3 regions of the Mesobacillus sp. ABV4_180 genome follow, and region 2 is predicted to be linked to each of the others. Evidence: riboswitches for the same ligand, from Rfam matches in the RefSeq annotation. Region 2 holds a riboswitch; each other region holds the start of a gene.
The links. Region 2 has a riboswitch for cobalamin ahead of ACXAEA_RS00475 (ABC transporter substrate-binding protein). Riboswitches for the same ligand answer to the same signal wherever they lie in the genome.

Region 1: linked by a shared signal. The riboswitch ahead of ACXAEA_RS13300 (helical backbone metal receptor) and the one ahead of ACXAEA_RS00475 (ABC transporter substrate-binding protein) in region 2 are both predicted to bind cobalamin.
Region 3: linked by a shared signal. The riboswitch ahead of ACXAEA_RS13990 (acyl-CoA thioesterase) and the one ahead of ACXAEA_RS00475 (ABC transporter substrate-binding protein) in region 2 are both predicted to bind cobalamin.

What each region holds. Positions count from the first base shown of each region.
Region 1 covers NZ_JBSWTJ010000001.1:2,598,061-2,603,283, reverse strand. The annotation lists gene ACXAEA_RS13315 (M20/M25/M40 family metallo-hydrolase) at 1-62, opposite strand, end outside; gene ACXAEA_RS13310 (tetratricopeptide repeat protein) at 185-1,135, shown strand; gene ACXAEA_RS13305 (hypothetical protein) at 1,491-1,952, shown strand; cobalamin riboswitch at 2,574-2,767, shown strand; gene ACXAEA_RS13300 (helical backbone metal receptor) at 2,971-3,939, shown strand; gene ACXAEA_RS13295 (adenosylcobinamide amidohydrolase) at 3,905-4,420, shown strand; partial or broken gene ACXAEA_RS13290 (aminotransferase class I/II-fold pyridoxal phosphate-dependent enzyme) at 4,466-5,223, shown strand, end outside.
Region 2 covers NZ_JBSWTJ010000001.1:90,718-95,940, forward strand. The annotation lists gene ACXAEA_RS00465 (heme ABC transporter ATP-binding protein) at 1-196, opposite strand, end outside; gene ACXAEA_RS00470 (FecCD family ABC transporter permease) at 196-1,254, opposite strand; gene ACXAEA_RS00475 (ABC transporter substrate-binding protein) at 1,220-2,176, opposite strand; cobalamin riboswitch at 2,311-2,492, opposite strand; gene ACXAEA_RS00480 (hypothetical protein) at 2,717-3,493, opposite strand; gene ACXAEA_RS00485 (FtsW/RodA/SpoVE family cell cycle protein) at 3,768-4,952, shown strand; gene ACXAEA_RS00490 (GNAT family N-acetyltransferase) at 4,949-5,223, shown strand, end outside.
Region 3 covers NZ_JBSWTJ010000001.1:2,739,157-2,744,379, forward strand. The annotation lists gene ACXAEA_RS13980 (ribonucleotide-diphosphate reductase subunit beta) at 1-309, opposite strand, end outside; gene ACXAEA_RS13985 (ribonucleoside-diphosphate reductase subunit alpha) at 328-2,538, opposite strand; gene ACXAEA_RS13990 (acyl-CoA thioesterase) at 2,535-3,023, opposite strand; cobalamin riboswitch at 3,168-3,353, opposite strand; gene ACXAEA_RS13995 (AAA family ATPase) at 3,562-4,308, shown strand; gene ACXAEA_RS14000 (patatin-like phospholipase family protein) at 4,339-5,190, shown strand; gene ACXAEA_RS14005 (nucleotidyltransferase domain-containing protein) at 5,205-5,223, shown strand, end outside.

The DNA.
Region 1 (5,223 bases), 2.5 Mb from region 2:
GGTGAGTTGTAGAAATCGTCCTTTTGTAAACCATGTCTTGCTAATAAAATGTTATTCTTCATTCAAAATCATCTCCCATTTGTTTTTGTAAGCTTAGTTTAGCAAGCGTACTGTGACACGGTGTCACAGCAGGAAAGAAGGATTTTGGATACATAAGTGGAAATTTATATTGAGGTGAAACACGATGAACGGAAGAGAGAGGGATGTGCATCCTCTGGATGAAGAAATGCGGTTAAAGAACGATTTAATGGAGGCAAGGAAGGAGAGAGATCGAGAAAGGCAAAGATTGATTGAAAAGAAAATCGTCAAGCTCTATGTCTCCCAGGCAGAATACTTCAAAATGGCCGAAAAGCCGGATCCTTATATAGCAACAAAGTATCTGAAGAAAGCTATCCGGATTCGGGCTGACCATCCTGTTGCCAATTACCGGCTGGGTTATCTGTTTTACCGGAAGAGGGAGTACACTAAAGCCATCCTTCACTTTGGAAAGGCACTGGACGGAAGCGAGACAGAGGGACTAAATGATACGCAAACCCTTCTTGCGAATATGTTTTTGGTGAATTGCGGCATAAGAATCGCGAAAGAATCTATCCTGGAAGTTCAGAGTATCGAAGAGAATCTGTATTCCGATCTGGAAAAAGACAGGATCGAAAAATATCGGAAAGAAATTCTTGTTTTAGATGAAGATGTATTTGAGAGAATGTTTTATAAAAAAATTGAAGATGGAATTGCTTCCAGAATTAATGAAGATGAATTTAGTTCTTATCATCCAATGAGAAAGCAGATTGTATTGAAAATCTCGGACCAAGGCAGGGAAATCATTTTTCCGGGCGGATTGAAATATAGTTTGAGCCCAGTTGCTTTCAATATTTTTTACGCATTATTAACAACAAGCGAGTTTTTAACCTATCGAGATTTAAAACAAAAAAGCGAGCTGGAAGTGAATGAAGACAATATACGCCAACTAATCAGCCGTTACTCCAGAAATATTCCTGTATGGAATGAATATTTTCAATCTGCAAGTGTAGTGAATCCGGAAACGAGCAGGCAAGTGGCAGCCTATAAGTTAGCTGAAGGGGTCCGATCCTCCATTTTATGCAGAGGGGATGAGGAGCTGCCGGGGGTTTATGCATGAGGAATGAAAATCAAATAATATAAGGACGTTTCATAAAATTATGCAAAAAATGGTACTCGATACCACACTATCCAAAACGAGAGGGAAGAAAAATCCTTTGCATATTCTTCTCTTAACGGAGGATCTTGCTTAATAGCTAACAATATGAATACAAACGGCTCGGCCTATCTTCCATTTTGAGGTGACAATTATTGGATAATGTAGAAACGATTAATTTAGTACCTAATTTTTTATCTTTTTATCAAATGGCAAATAACCTGATATTGATAATGAGAGAAGATGGGCTCTCTGGAAGGAATATTATAACTTTGCTGCTGTTCCTCCTGGAGAGTAGGAGAGAACACTAGCGAGGAATTTGCTGGACTCAACTTGGGAAAATTATGCTGGTCATTTGTCGTTTATTGAGGCATGGAAACCAAATGAGGAGAAAGTTAGTCATTACTTAAAAGAAGTTAAAAAGTTGTTTGGGTATGAGCAACCGATTCATTTAGTTGTTGTTTATTTCGTAGGGGGATTCGAACATAATCCTTTTGTTGCACCCTATGACGAGAAACGTTTGGCACTTTGTCTTCCAATTGAGAATGGAGATTCAGATATTTTTCTTTCACGCGAACTGACACATATCGTACATAAACAAACCGCAGAGAGGGAACGAACGATTGCCTCAACGATCTTACAGGAAGGATTAGCGACTCAAGTAAGCAAGTATTTTGTTCCTGGACATCCAGATGAATTATATCTTGAACATAAAAAAGGTTGGCTTCAATCTTGTAAAGAAAACAGAGTGAAAATCATGAATGGAATCGTTCCTTTTTAGAAGATAGTTCTTCAAAAGCGGTAACAAAGTTTACATTCGGGAATGGAACCACTAACTATGAGAGGGAAGCATATTATGTTGGTTGGGAATTTGTTGGATTGCTATTAGCACAAGGGGTAACTTTTAAGGATATGGCTAGTATTCAAGAAAAGGATATTCTAAGTTATGTACGAGAATTTTTCCATGTTAACTCTAAAAGATAGAGCCTGTAAATGCGTAGGCTCTATGTCATTTATCATCTTTCACAAGCATAAATTATCCTTATCCCGGTCGTCTTTGATTGATAAGCCAGGTGGGTGGAAGGTACACCGTTAGGGTACACTTTCCTTAATTCAATGAAGTTTGTGAAGTATTATGGCTGGCTGTTTGATGAAGGTGCGGTTGTGTTTTGAGCCGGCAAAATTACCTTGCATTCAAGTCGTAGTGATATGAGGATCCCCCATAATCAGGTGAAGAATCTCAAAATGGCTACCTAAAAGCTAAATAAAGTAATAATCCCACCTGGGGAAACTTTTCCATCGGTGAGTTGATTACCATTCCACATAAAAATTTTTCGGGAATTTTATACAAATCATTCCTTCTGTCGACATTGTTTGTGTATAATGAAATTCAGCGGAAAATTTTATACATTAAGAATCTGGTGTCTTATAAACGGCTTGGCCGTTTATAGACTTAATAGGGAAGTTGGTTAAAATCCAACGCGGTCCCGCCACTGTAAATGGGAGCTTCAAGCAAATGCCACTGTACTAAGTATGGGAAGGTGCTTGAAAGCTATGACCATGAGCCAGGAGACCTGCCTGATTCTTCGCGCCACAACCTACGAGGATAGGAGGTGTTTGGAAGGATTCTGGCTTTTTGTTAGAGGAACCGATACAAACATCTCCATGTACATTATGGAGGTGTTTTTTTAGTTTGATAGACTGATAGTTCATAGGATACGCGTAATGAAAGTGTTTGCAGACAAGCATGAGTGTAATGATTAATTAAGATTTGAAAAGATGATTCGGAGGAATGAGAGATGAAGAAGTTTAATGCATTTTTAGTTGCGCTTTTATTAACAGTTTTTGCGCTGGCAGGATGCAGTAGCCCTGATCAGCAAAAGGTAGATACTGCATCGAAGAATGAAACAGCAAAGCAGGTAGAAACGAAATTCCCTGTCACAGTCACTGACGCTATGGAACAAAAAGTCAACATTGAAGCGAAGCCTGAAAAAATCGTTTCCCTGATGCCGAGTAACACGGAAATTGCTTATGGGTTGGATTTGGGAGAACAAATTGTTGGCGTCTCTGATTTTGATAATTATCCAGAAGAAGCAACAAAAAAAGAGAAGATTGGCGGAATGGAATTCAATGTTGAGAAGATTATTTCTTTAAAGCCTGATCTTGTCCTGGCACATGAATCCAGTGCGCAAACTGGCAAAGCTGGACTACAGCAGCTAAGAGATGCGGGGATTGCGGTTCTTGTCATTAACGATGCTGCAAAATTCGAGGAAGTATATGAAACAATCAGTTTGATTGGTACCGCTACAGGTAAGCAGGAAAAAGCGGAAACGTTAATAGCTGATATGAAGAAGAAAGTGGAAGACATCAAAACAAAAGCCCAGGCTATTCAAGAGAAAGACAAAAAAACGGTGTTTGTTGAAGTATCACCAGCGCCAGAACTTTATGCCCCTGGCAAAAATACCTTCATTGATGAAATGCTTCAGATCATCAATGCAAAAAACACGGTAACAGAGGAAGGCTGGCCAAAGATGGAAACAGAGGCGATCATTAAAAGCAATCCACAGGTGATCGTCACGACTCATGGATACTATACGCCAGACCCTGTTGAAAATGTAACAAGCCGTGAAGGCTGGCAGAATATCACCGCTGTAAAAGAAAATCGTGTAGTCGATGTCCATTCTGATAAGGTTACGCGTACGGGACCGAGGCTGACAGAGGGAGTAGAGGAGCTTGCAAAAGCTGTTTACCCGGACATTTTTAAATAATGAGTTCTTCGCCAGTGAAATTCCCGCTTCCCAGTCAACGTTGTTTCCTGAAATTCTTTCAGAAGGAGCAGAGCAAGTGATTATTGGTCAAGGGCTTCTACAAAGTTCTGAAGAGTTCGTTGTTTTAGAATCTCCTATACTATTAAAAACGATGTCTTCAGGTGTAGTCGGCTCGGGAACCGGATGGTACAGTACCTTCGAAAATCGGCATGTGAACAAGGATTATGACTGCAGCGACCACCGGGAAGATATGGTGCAATATCTAAAGCAGCATGGATTCGACCCGGTCAAAACAGTGGGGATGATGACAGCGGTGATATTGGAGGATGTCAGCTTTAAGCTGTACCAGGAAAATGGGTTCTCGGTTTTTATCGTTGTTACCGCAGGTGTAGGAAATGCTGTTGAAGCGTCTAGAAGCGGTCAGAATTCTTATGAAAAGTCGCCTGGAACCGATCAATACCTGGGTATTCGTGAACGGTGAGCTGACAGAGGAAGCCTTTATCCAGAGTATTATGACGGCGCCGAAATCATTTCTTTAATCGGCCGGATGTTTGCAGGGAAAAAGGCGGTCATTGTCCAGCCAACATTCTCTGAATATGAAGAAGCGTGCCTGGTGAATGGGTGCCAGGTCCAGAACCAGAACCATCAATTGCAGTCAGACAGGTGGGAATGGACGGATGATGGTTTAAGTGGAAAACTTCAAAACGCGGATGCTTTATTTCTTTGCAATCCTGATAATCCGACCGGTGTCTACTATCCCAAATCTGTTATTCAACACTTGTTGGAGGAGTGCAGAAGGCACCAATGTCTTTTGATTGTCGATGAGGCTTTTTACGATTTTCTCCCGGAAAATGAACCTATTGCCCAGTACATAAATGATTATCCCAATTTACTAATTATCAGGTCGATGACAAAAATGTTTGCCATCCCTGGCCTGCGACTAGGCTATTTGCTGGCTGATCCAACTGTGATCAAGAGGGTTGCTGCGTTCCAGCCTCATTAGAGCACGAATGCCATTGCACTAAAGGCAGGTGAATGGTGTCTCGATAGTGAATCATACATAACGGAAACCATTACTTTAATCGAACAAGAAAGACAGCGACTATTTCAGTTTTATCAAGAGCGGAACCTGCAGGTTTCACCTTCCCGGATCAATTTTTATTTACTGAAGGACTTTTCTATTAATGATCAGCTTCCTTTTTTGCAATACCTGATTAAAAGAGGGGTTATCCCGAGACACACTATGAATTTTCCAGGACTTGAGGGAAGATGGCTCCGATTTGC
Region 2 (5,223 bases):
TCAAGTGACGGCCATCCAGCTGAATGGAACCCTTCCTGAAATCAAGAGCTCCGCTGATCATTTTTAACAGCGTTGTCTTCCCGCTGCCATTCGGGCCAAGGATGCCGAACAATTCCCCTTTGCCTACTTCGAAGGAAACCTCTTTCAGCACTTCGCCACCCGTATATCCGCCTGTTACATTTTTCACAGTAATCATCAGCCTGCACTTCTTTCCTTACGATTTCTCATTAAAATAAGCGCGAATACAGGTGCGCCGATCAAAGCGGTGATTACGCCGATCGGCAGTTCCGATGGCGCGATGACCGTCCGTGATAAAAGATCAGCTAAAATCAGGAAGCCGCTGCCGATCAATACGGATAACGGAAGCAAGTGGCGATGGTCTGGTCCCCACACAGTTCTAGTCAAATGCGGGATGACCAGCCCGACAAAGCCGATTGTCCCTGAGACCGCCACCGCAGAACCGGTTAATAGCGAGCCAGAGAGCAGAATCAATAACTTGCGGCGCTCCACATTCACACCAAGATGCTGGGCACGTTCTTCGCCAAAAGACATCGCATTCAGCTCCCTTGTGCTCGCAAGTAAAATTACTAAACCAATCAGAAAGAATGGAAAAATAATTTTAATATACTCCCAACCGCGCATCGAGACACTGCCGAGAAGCCAGCCGATGATTTGCCGGAGCTCCTCGCCGGAGAGGGCAATCATCAAAGAAATAAAAGATCCTAGAAATGAACTTAAAATAATTCCAGTCAATATGATCGTTTCAACCTTGAGCAGCCTGTCGACTCTCCGGGCAAAAAACAAGACAAACAATACTGTCGCAAATGCGAAAAGAATACTCAACACCGGCAAGGTAAAGATGCCAACAACCGGCAGTGAGATGCCGAAAAACAGGGTGATCACCGCACCGATTGAGGCTCCGGATGAAATCCCCAGTGTGTACGGATCTGCAAGTGGATTGCGCAGCAGCCCCTGGAATGCGGCACCGGCGATGGCAAGTGATGCGCCGACGAGTCCCGCCAGCAGCACACGCGGCAGCCTGATGTCCATGACAATGCTTGCATGCATCGGGTCGATTCCCTGTCCCTGTAAGCGGAAAATTTCAGCACCAATGATTTCAACAATTGCTGGTACTGGGATGGAAACCGTTCCGATCGAAATGCCAAGCAGCATGGAAGCAACCAAAAATGCCGCAGCTGCGATATACGCAAATCCTATATTATTTAAAAACGTCCGGGTAAATGGCTTTTGCAAGCTCCTCTGCTCCTTCAGCGAGCCTTGGACCTGAACGGGTAACGAGGTCTGAGTGGACATCGAATACCTGCTGGTCCTTGACCGCTTTTACATTATTCCAGCCCTGGCGTCCAAGAACCTGTTCAATCGGCTTTTCTGTATAATATCCATAGGTTGTCACAACGGCATCTGGATTACGCTCAACGATTGCTTCCTGGTCAACCTTGGCCCAGCCTTCCATATCACCTGCAGCATTTTTCGCGCCAATCAACCCAAGCATTTCATTGATGAATGTATTTTTGCCTGCTGTGTAAATTTCCGGCGCTGGTGATACCTCGACAAACACGGTTTTTTGTTCTTCCGGCTTGATTGCTTCAGCCTGTTTCTTCAGTTCAGCAAAACTGTCTTTCATTATGTTTACAAGTTCGTTGGCCTTTTCCTGCTCGCCGATCGCCTGGCCAATCATTTCGATGGATTCATAGACTTTTTCAAATGACTGTGCATCGTTCACGACGACAACATCGATCCCCGCGTCCTTCAATTGCTGAAGGCCAGCCTTCGCCGTGTCGGCGGTAGATTCATGTGCAAGCACAAGATCAGGCTTCAGCGAGATCATTTTCTCGATATTGAATTCCATTCCGCCGATTTTCTCCTTGGACATCGCTTCCTCTGGATAGTTGTCAAAGTCTGTGACGCCGACGATCGCCTCTCCGTTCTCGAGCGCATAAACGATTTCCGTGTTGCTCGGAATCAGAGATATGATTTTCTCAGGTTTTTCTTCAATGACAACTTCTTCATCAATCGCATCTTTTACAGTTACCGGGAATTCCGACTTTTGCTCCTGCGCTGCTTTTTCGCCTTCCGCTTTCTCTTGCTTTGCTTCAGTGCCGCATCCAGCAAGAATCATGGCAGCCGCCATCATCATTAATAATAATTTTTTCATTTGCTTCTCCTCCAAATTGTTCTTTTATATAACAAAAAACATCTCCACCTGAAGGGGAGATGTCCGAGTAAGCAAATGTTTTTATCAAAATAAAAGACATAGAGCCTGTCGGCACCTCCCTATCCTCGTAGGTTTTCTGGCGCAATGAACAGGCAGGTCTCCTGGCTCATGGTCAATGCTTGCTGCGCCTTCCCATACATTTGTACAGTGGCCTGATGCAGCTTGCTCCCATTTACAGTGGCGGGACCGCGTTGGATTTTCACCAACTTCCCTTTTAAGTCTTGTTATAAAAGACACCCGATTCATTCGATATGTAATTTTCCGCTAAATCCAATTATACACGATGCGCGAAAAATTGCTTCAAAATTATTGATCATTTCGACATTTTTTTGCAATTTCATATTCAGCATTTTGACGAATATTCTCGATTTCATTCTTGAGCATTTTGACGAATATTCTCGATTTCATTCTTGAGCATTTTGACGAATATTTCCGATACCATTATTCAGCATTTCGACAAACTTTCCCGATCCTGAAAGGTCATTGAGCAAGCAGGCTCCATTCTTTCAGCTTTTTATCAAATACCAGCCTTCCGTCCGGGGTGTTTCGGCTGGCTTCTCTATACTCATCATACATATCATCCATATTGGCAAAATCGCCGATGATCCAGATAGGAATTTCGATCCTGCTGCGGTTTTGCTGGATATTTTTCAGCGAAAAGACCGCACCTTCCTTTAAAGCAGGGGTCAGTGTTTTCAAGATTTCCTTGCTGACTGAAGGATAGGATTTCTTTTTTCTGATTCCGAGCAAGGTTTTCTCTGGCTTCAATTCGCCAAGTTTTCCAGAAAGGACATTGCCAAGCATCCGGAAAAAGTCATTGAAATTCCGATAATACGTTTTATTGAACCAGCCATCTTCATGGGCAAGGTACACAAAACGGTTATTAAGCTGGTTATAGAATGGCAGCTTAAGATGGTGCTTGATATGGCCAAGATAAAGGACTTCGGCTATTTCGTGGGCTGACAGCACATTCAGCGCTTCCAATTCCTCGAAATCGATCCAGCAAAAATCGCCGTAGGCATGAACATTGTCGGCGATCAGCTTTTCGACACCATCTTCTGGAACATAATCAAACAAAGTATGTCTGTTGAACTCGCCATCCTCATAGCGGTGCTTCAGCAGCAGCAAGTGATTGAGCGAATCAGACAATGACCTGGCAAATTCAAAGAATTCAATTCCATACGAAAGAACATATTGATCACGGTCGTTCAAATGGACATATAACAAATCCCGGCTATAAGGATGGTTCTTTTTCAAGGGCGTTAACCTCCCGGACAAATTCTGGGTGTAAATTGACAGCGGGTGAGCTGCTTCCGTACAAAATGACGCTCATTCCATTCTAACAAAAATAAGCAAAAATATCTTATACAGACTCCCCAAAAACAACATTATTATGAACCAAAATAATCCCGCTGTGCCAAAGAAACTAATGGACCTGTTCATTCGTCTATATTAGATAGAAGCATTGTAAGGATAAATTTTCTTTGATAGCATAAAAATGTAAAAAAAGAGCCAGACAGGGTGTTGATAGATGAATAAACCTTTAAAAAAACATGAACGGTTTGATTGGACACTGACATTGATTTTGCTGCTGCTTTTTCTGGCAAGCTGCATGGCGATTTACAGTGCCCAAAAAACTGGACAATACGGACAGAACTTTTTATTCAAGCAAATCTTTTGGTACGGCGTCGGTGGCGGAATTATTAGTGTTGTCATGATGTTCGACAGCGACCAGTACCGCAAACTTTCGTGGTCTATGTACGGCTTTGGAATATTCCTGCTTGTTTTTCTTCATTTTGCCCCTTCGAGCATCGCTGAAGAAAGGAATGGCGCAAAAAGCTGGTTTTTCATTGATCCATTCGGTTCGATCCAGCCTTCCGAATTCATGAAGGTCTTTCTGATTCTTGCCCTCAGCAGCACGATTTATGCCCACCACAACAAACATAACCTGAAGACTCTTCAAACAGACTTTCTTCTTTTCATCAAGCTTGGCATGGTAACCGCAGTGCCACTCGGTTTGATCATGCTCCAGCCTGACCTGGGAACCTCACTGGTCGTAATCGCAATCTTTACCGGAATGATTCTTGTTTCGGGCATCACCTGGAAAATAATCCTGCCTCTTTATGGCGGAGGTGCAGCTCTTGGAGCCGGAATTTTGTACCTCGTCATCTGGAAACCTGAACTTCTGAAAGAATACTTGAATGTGAAAACCTATCAGTTCGGCCGTATTTATGCATGGATTGATCCTGATAGCCACCCTGAGTATGGCTACCATCTTTTAAAGTCACTTAGTGCCATCGGTTCTGGTATGTTAACCGGCAAAGGGTTAAACGGCAGCGAAGTATATATCCCTGAAAGCCATACCGATTTTATTTTCAGTGTGATTGGCGAGGAATACGGCTTTGTCGGCGGCAGCTTCATCATCAGCCTGTATTTCCTGTTAATCTACCATTTAACGAAAACCGCATTGGACACGAACGACCCTTTCAACACCTATATCAGCACGGGCGTCATCAGCATGATCACCTTCCATGTATTCCAGAACATCGGGATGACGATCCAGCTTTTGCCGATCACCGGCATCCCGCTGCCATTCATCAGCTACGGCGGCAGCTCGCTCATGGGCAATATGCTCGCAATGGGCTTGATCTATGGTATTCGCTATCACCATAAAACCTATATGTTTGCCTCAAAGGACAGGAGTTTTAATATATGAAGCTAGTAAGCAATTACCGGAACAATGAAGGGTTACGAGCCAGCTTTATGCAGCTGGCGGCTGAGGTTTTCGGCATTGATTTTAAAAGCTGGCATGAGAACGGATATTGGCGAGAGAGGTACATTCCGTATTCCTATGCAGATGGGTCCAGAGTGGTTGCCAATGTTTCCGTAAATGAGCTCGATTTTATCATGGAAGGACAAAGCCGCAGAGCCTTGCAGATCGGAACTGTCATGACACATTGGGATTATCGCAGCAAAGGTCTGTCAGC
Region 3 (5,223 bases), 2.6 Mb from region 2:
GGTCAAATAGTCAGCAACTTTTCCGGCATAATCCGTTTGAATGCTATCGAGCAGCGCCAACAAGCCGATAATTTTCAAGAAAGCATCCTTTTCATTTTCTGTCAGCATCGGGAATTGCTTGATATCCTTGGACATATTAATTTCAAATGGCGTCCAGAAATTCCCCAGCATTCGCTTATATTTTGGATAAGCCCAGGGATAGCGGACATCATCCCAGTTTAAGATATTGGAGCTCTGCCCATTGATGATTCCAGTCGACGCATTCGGTGCAGTCACATCGACAATTGGCCTTTTTATCAATTGATTCATTTTCCTCATCCTTTCTCCTTAACTATGGCAGCTTTCACACTCGTCAATCTCCATGCTGGATGTTGACCTAATATAATAGGTGGTTTTCAGACCGGATTTCCACGCGTCGAGATGAAGATCCAATAATGCTTTTGCCTTGATATTATTTTTCACATAAAAATTAAAGGAGATGGACTGGTCAATATGCCTTTGCCTACTGGCATTCTGTTTGATGCTCCAATGCTGGTCAAGATTATAGGCTGTTTTGTAAAACCAGGTCGTGTTGGGACTCAAATCAGGTGCGGTGACTGGAATCCGGTAATCTTTTTTCTCCTCGGAATACTCGAGCCTGAAAATCGGGTCAATGCTTGCAGTGGAACCGGCAAGAATGGACGTAGACGAGTTTGGTGCAACCGCCATTAAATAACCATTCCTGATGCCATTTCGCTTGACTTCCTCACGTAAAGCCGACCACTTTCCAGACAAATAATCCCTCTTGGCAAAATAATCCCCAGTTGACCAATCCGAGCCATCAAAATACTGATAAGACCCTTTCTCTTTCGCCAGTTCGCAGCTTGCCTTGATTGTCAAATAGGCAATTTCTTCATATAAGGTGTCGCAGTAGTCAACAGCTTCCTCACTTTCCCACTTCACTCCTTTTAACGCCAAAAGGTGATGCCAGCCAAAGGTTCCAAGCCCTATGCCTCGGTAGTTCCTGTTTGTGATCTGAGCTTGCAGAACAGGAATCTGATTCATATTAATCACGTTATCAAGCATTCTGACCTGGATCTTGACGACTCTTTCCAGAACTTCGTCCATCACACTTTTTGCCAGTGAGATGGAGGATAGATTGCAGACAACGAAATCGCCTGGCTTTTTACTGATGATGATCTTTCCGTCATCGATCTTTTCCTCTTCAACAACCGTCGGGCTCATATTCTGGGCAATTTCTGTACAAAGATTGCTGCAGTATATCATTCCTTTATGGTGATTGGCATTGTACCGGTTCACGGTATCACGGTAAAACATGTATGGTGTGCCTGTCTCAAGCTGAGAGACCATGATCGATTTGAATATTTCGATTGCCGGCACGACTTCGCGGGATAATTCAGGACTGTTCACACATGCCCAATATTTTTCCCGAAAAGAGCCCTCCCCCTGGACTTCATCAAAATAGTCCTCGAGAGAAAAACCCATCACCCTTCTTACTTCATGCGGGTCGAAGAGATACCAGTCCCTCCGTTTCTCTACCTGTTCCATAAATAAATCCGGGATACAGATGCCTGTGAACAAATCATGTGTTCTTTGGCGCTCATCTCCATTGTTCAATTTTGCATCCAGGAACGGGGAAATGTCCTTGTGCCAAACATCGAGGTAAACGGCAATCGCCCCTTGCCGCTGGCCCAGTTGATCGACAGAAACGGCTGTATTATTCAGCTGCTTCATCCAGGGAATCACTCCAGAGCTGATACCTTTAAAACCTTTGATATCACTTCCCCGGCTCCTGATTTTTCCCAGGTAAACGCCAATTCCGCCGCCATTTTTACTCAAAGTCGAGATATCGGTATTCGAGTCGTAAATGCTCCGCAGATCATCATCAACCGTATCGATAAAGCAGCTGGACAACTGGCCGTAGCTCTTTCCAGCGTTCGATAATGTCGGCGTTGCAACAATCATATATAAATTGGAAAGGGCCCAGTAAGCTTCCTCAATCAGCTCGCTTCGAACTTCCTTTGGCTCATTCACCATCAATGTCATCGCAATGATCATGAAGCGCTCCTGCGGCAGTTCGGCAACCGCTCCGGCCTGTGTCTTCGCCAAATACCTTTCGGCCATCGTTACAAGACCGATATATGTAAACAACTCATCCCTGGAAGGGTCGATCATTTTTTCAAACCGATGTATTTCCTCCCTCGTGTATTCCATCAGTAACCGCTCTTCATAAATACCTATAGTTGTTAATTTTTCGATCAAATTGTAAAAAGAACTGTATCCAGCTGACTGGCGAAAGCCTCCACCAAGCCTGTACAATTTTTTCAAGTAAATCTGTGCTGCCACGTATGTCCAGTCCGGCTCATCACGCGCAATCCTCTCCACAGCCATCAAAATCAGCATATTTTCCAGCTGTTCCTCAGACATATGTTTTAATTCAAGTGCTTTAAAAACCTTCTCTTTATAGCTTTTAAAATCCAAATCAGGAAATTTAGCTTCCATTTCGTCAATGACCTTGTTTTGCAGCTGTATGCTCATAGGTGAGATCCTCCATTTGAATTATTTCTCATTTCCATCCGTCTTCTTCTTCTTTCATCAGCTGTTTTCAATAGTTCCTTCTCTTCCTCTGTTTCTGGGATGACTCCTGCGACAGCTGCAGGCCGGCCACTTATGTCTTTTGCGACCATGGTAAGAATCGAAGTCGTAGTGAGCGTTTTCGTGTTGGTCTGCAGGTTTTCACTTTCTACTTTTACGAAAACCTCCATAGACGTCCTTCCAGTAGAGACGACGACAGCCTCTAGAGTCAGGATGTCTCCCACTTCGGCCGACGAAAGGAAGTTCACGGAATCGATCGAGGCTGTAACAACTGCCATTCTGCTATGCTTCATTGCAGTAATTGCGGCGATTTCATCAATATAGGACAGGACGGTGCCGCCAAAGATGGTGCCAAGGTGATTGGTATCAGGCGGCAGCACCAGGCGGGTTTGGATTGTTCTCGACACATTGGATGATATTGCGTTCATTTTTCAGGCTCCTTTTAGCAAAAATACTCCTGGAAAATAAGAAAAACCCATCTCGAAGGATGGGTTTAAGTCACGTTGATCTGCTGAAAGACAAGATGAGTCTGCCACTGGATCCACGTAATACCTTCCCAATTCCCGAAGAAGATAACACGAATAAAAATGGCAGGTCTCCTGACTTGTGCATCACTCTACTTTAAGGCCTTCCCATCTATTTTTTCAGACAGTGGTCTATCCTTATTTCGTCTGCACTTACAGTTGCGGGAACAGTTCTGGACTTTCACCAGATTCCCTATTAAGTCTTTTTCAGACACCATTTTTACTGGTATATTCAATATATAGTTTTCATTATTGACATAAACACAATATATCGTGTTATATTTCTAGATAATAAATCATTGCTACGGGAATTTCAACCATTATTTAAAAGAATGATAGAAACAAAATGCAGTGGCTTTGTAATCATCAATGAGGCACTTCAGTACAAAAATTCTTCCAAAATGATACAATAAGAAAAATCCTAAGTATGGCAGGTAAGATTATGATGAATTGGCAGTATGTCAGAAGAGTGAGTCTAAAAAAAGAATTAGTACCTTCGTTTCGTCAATATCCATTTAACCTTCCAAGCTTTAAAGCTTTGGACGAGCTTGAATTGCACCCAAAGGTTACATTCTTCATCGGTGAAAATGGCATGGGGAAGTCAACGCTGCTTGAAGCTGTTGCAACCGCTCTCGGTTTCAATCCCGAAGGAGGCTCCTTTAACTTCAACTTTTCAACCTTCGACTCTCATTCGGATTTGGGGAACTATTTGAGAGTTGTGAAGGGAGTTGAAAAACCTAAGGACGGGTTTTTTCTGCGCGCTGAAAGCTTTTATAATGTGGCTTCCAATATTGAAGAAATGGACCAGGGATTAGGCGGTCCGAAAATTATCGATTCCTTTGGCGGCAAATCTCTTCACGCACAATCCCATGGCGAGGCATTCTTTTCGACCTTCATTCATCGCTTTCGCGGGAACGGCATCTACATACTGGATGAACCGGAAGCTGCCCTCTCCCCATTGCGGCAAATGTCAATGCTGACTAGAATCCATGATTTGGTGAAAGAAAATTCACAACTCATCATTGCCACCCACTCACCAATCATTATGGCCTATCCTGATGCAGCGATTTATGAATTCAGTGAAACTGGGATTGAACAACGGAAACTGGAAGAAACAAATCATTATCAAATCATGAAACAGTTCTTCGATGACCGTTCGCGGATGATCCATCATTTATTAAGTGATTGATATTTTATAGATAATCTAGGGGGAAGCAAAATGTACAGCAGCGGACTTATCCTTGAAGGTGGTGGCATGAGAGGTGTCTACACCGCAGGAGTATTGGAGTATTTCATGGAGAATGACTTGTATTTTCCTTATGTCATCGGTGTCTCTGCAGGGGCGTGCCAGGGCTCATCCTATGTTGCCAGGCAGCCGGGACGCAACAGGCAGGTAACGATTGATTATGTAAGTCACCAGGACTATATTTCTTATCGGAATCTGCTTGTAAAGAAAGAACTATTTGGCATGGATTTCATTTTTGATAAACTCCCGAATGAGCTGGTCCCATTCGATTTTGATACGTTCAACTCTGCTGCTGAGACCTTCCTCGTCGGCACAACGGACTGCAAGACGGGTGAACCGGTTTATTTTAACAAGAATGATGTGCCGGACGATTTCTTAAAAATCATCAGGGCATCCAGCACACTTCCTTTCATGGCGCCAGCAATCGAGTTCCAGGGCAGAACGCTAATGGACGGCGGGATTGCCGACCCGATCCCGATCAGAAAATCCCAAACTGACGGGGTGCTGAAAAACGTTATCATCCTGACAAAACCAAAGGGATACAGAAAGAAGAAATCTTCTTTCTCCTGGCTTCCACGATATGTTTATAAAGAGTACCACGGGCTCAATAACGCCCTTGAAACCCGTTATAAATCGTATAATGAGACGCTTGATTACATAGAAGAGCTTGAAGCAAAACAGGAAGTATTCGTCATTCGCCCTACGCAAAATTTGAAAGTCGGCCGCGTCGAGCGCAACTCGGTAAAACTGACTCAAATGTATGATCTCGGGTATGAGGATGCGAAGCAGAGTTTTCATCAAATGGACGATTGGCTGAAAAAATGACGGAGGGAATCAGCATGGTTTTGGATGATGCTT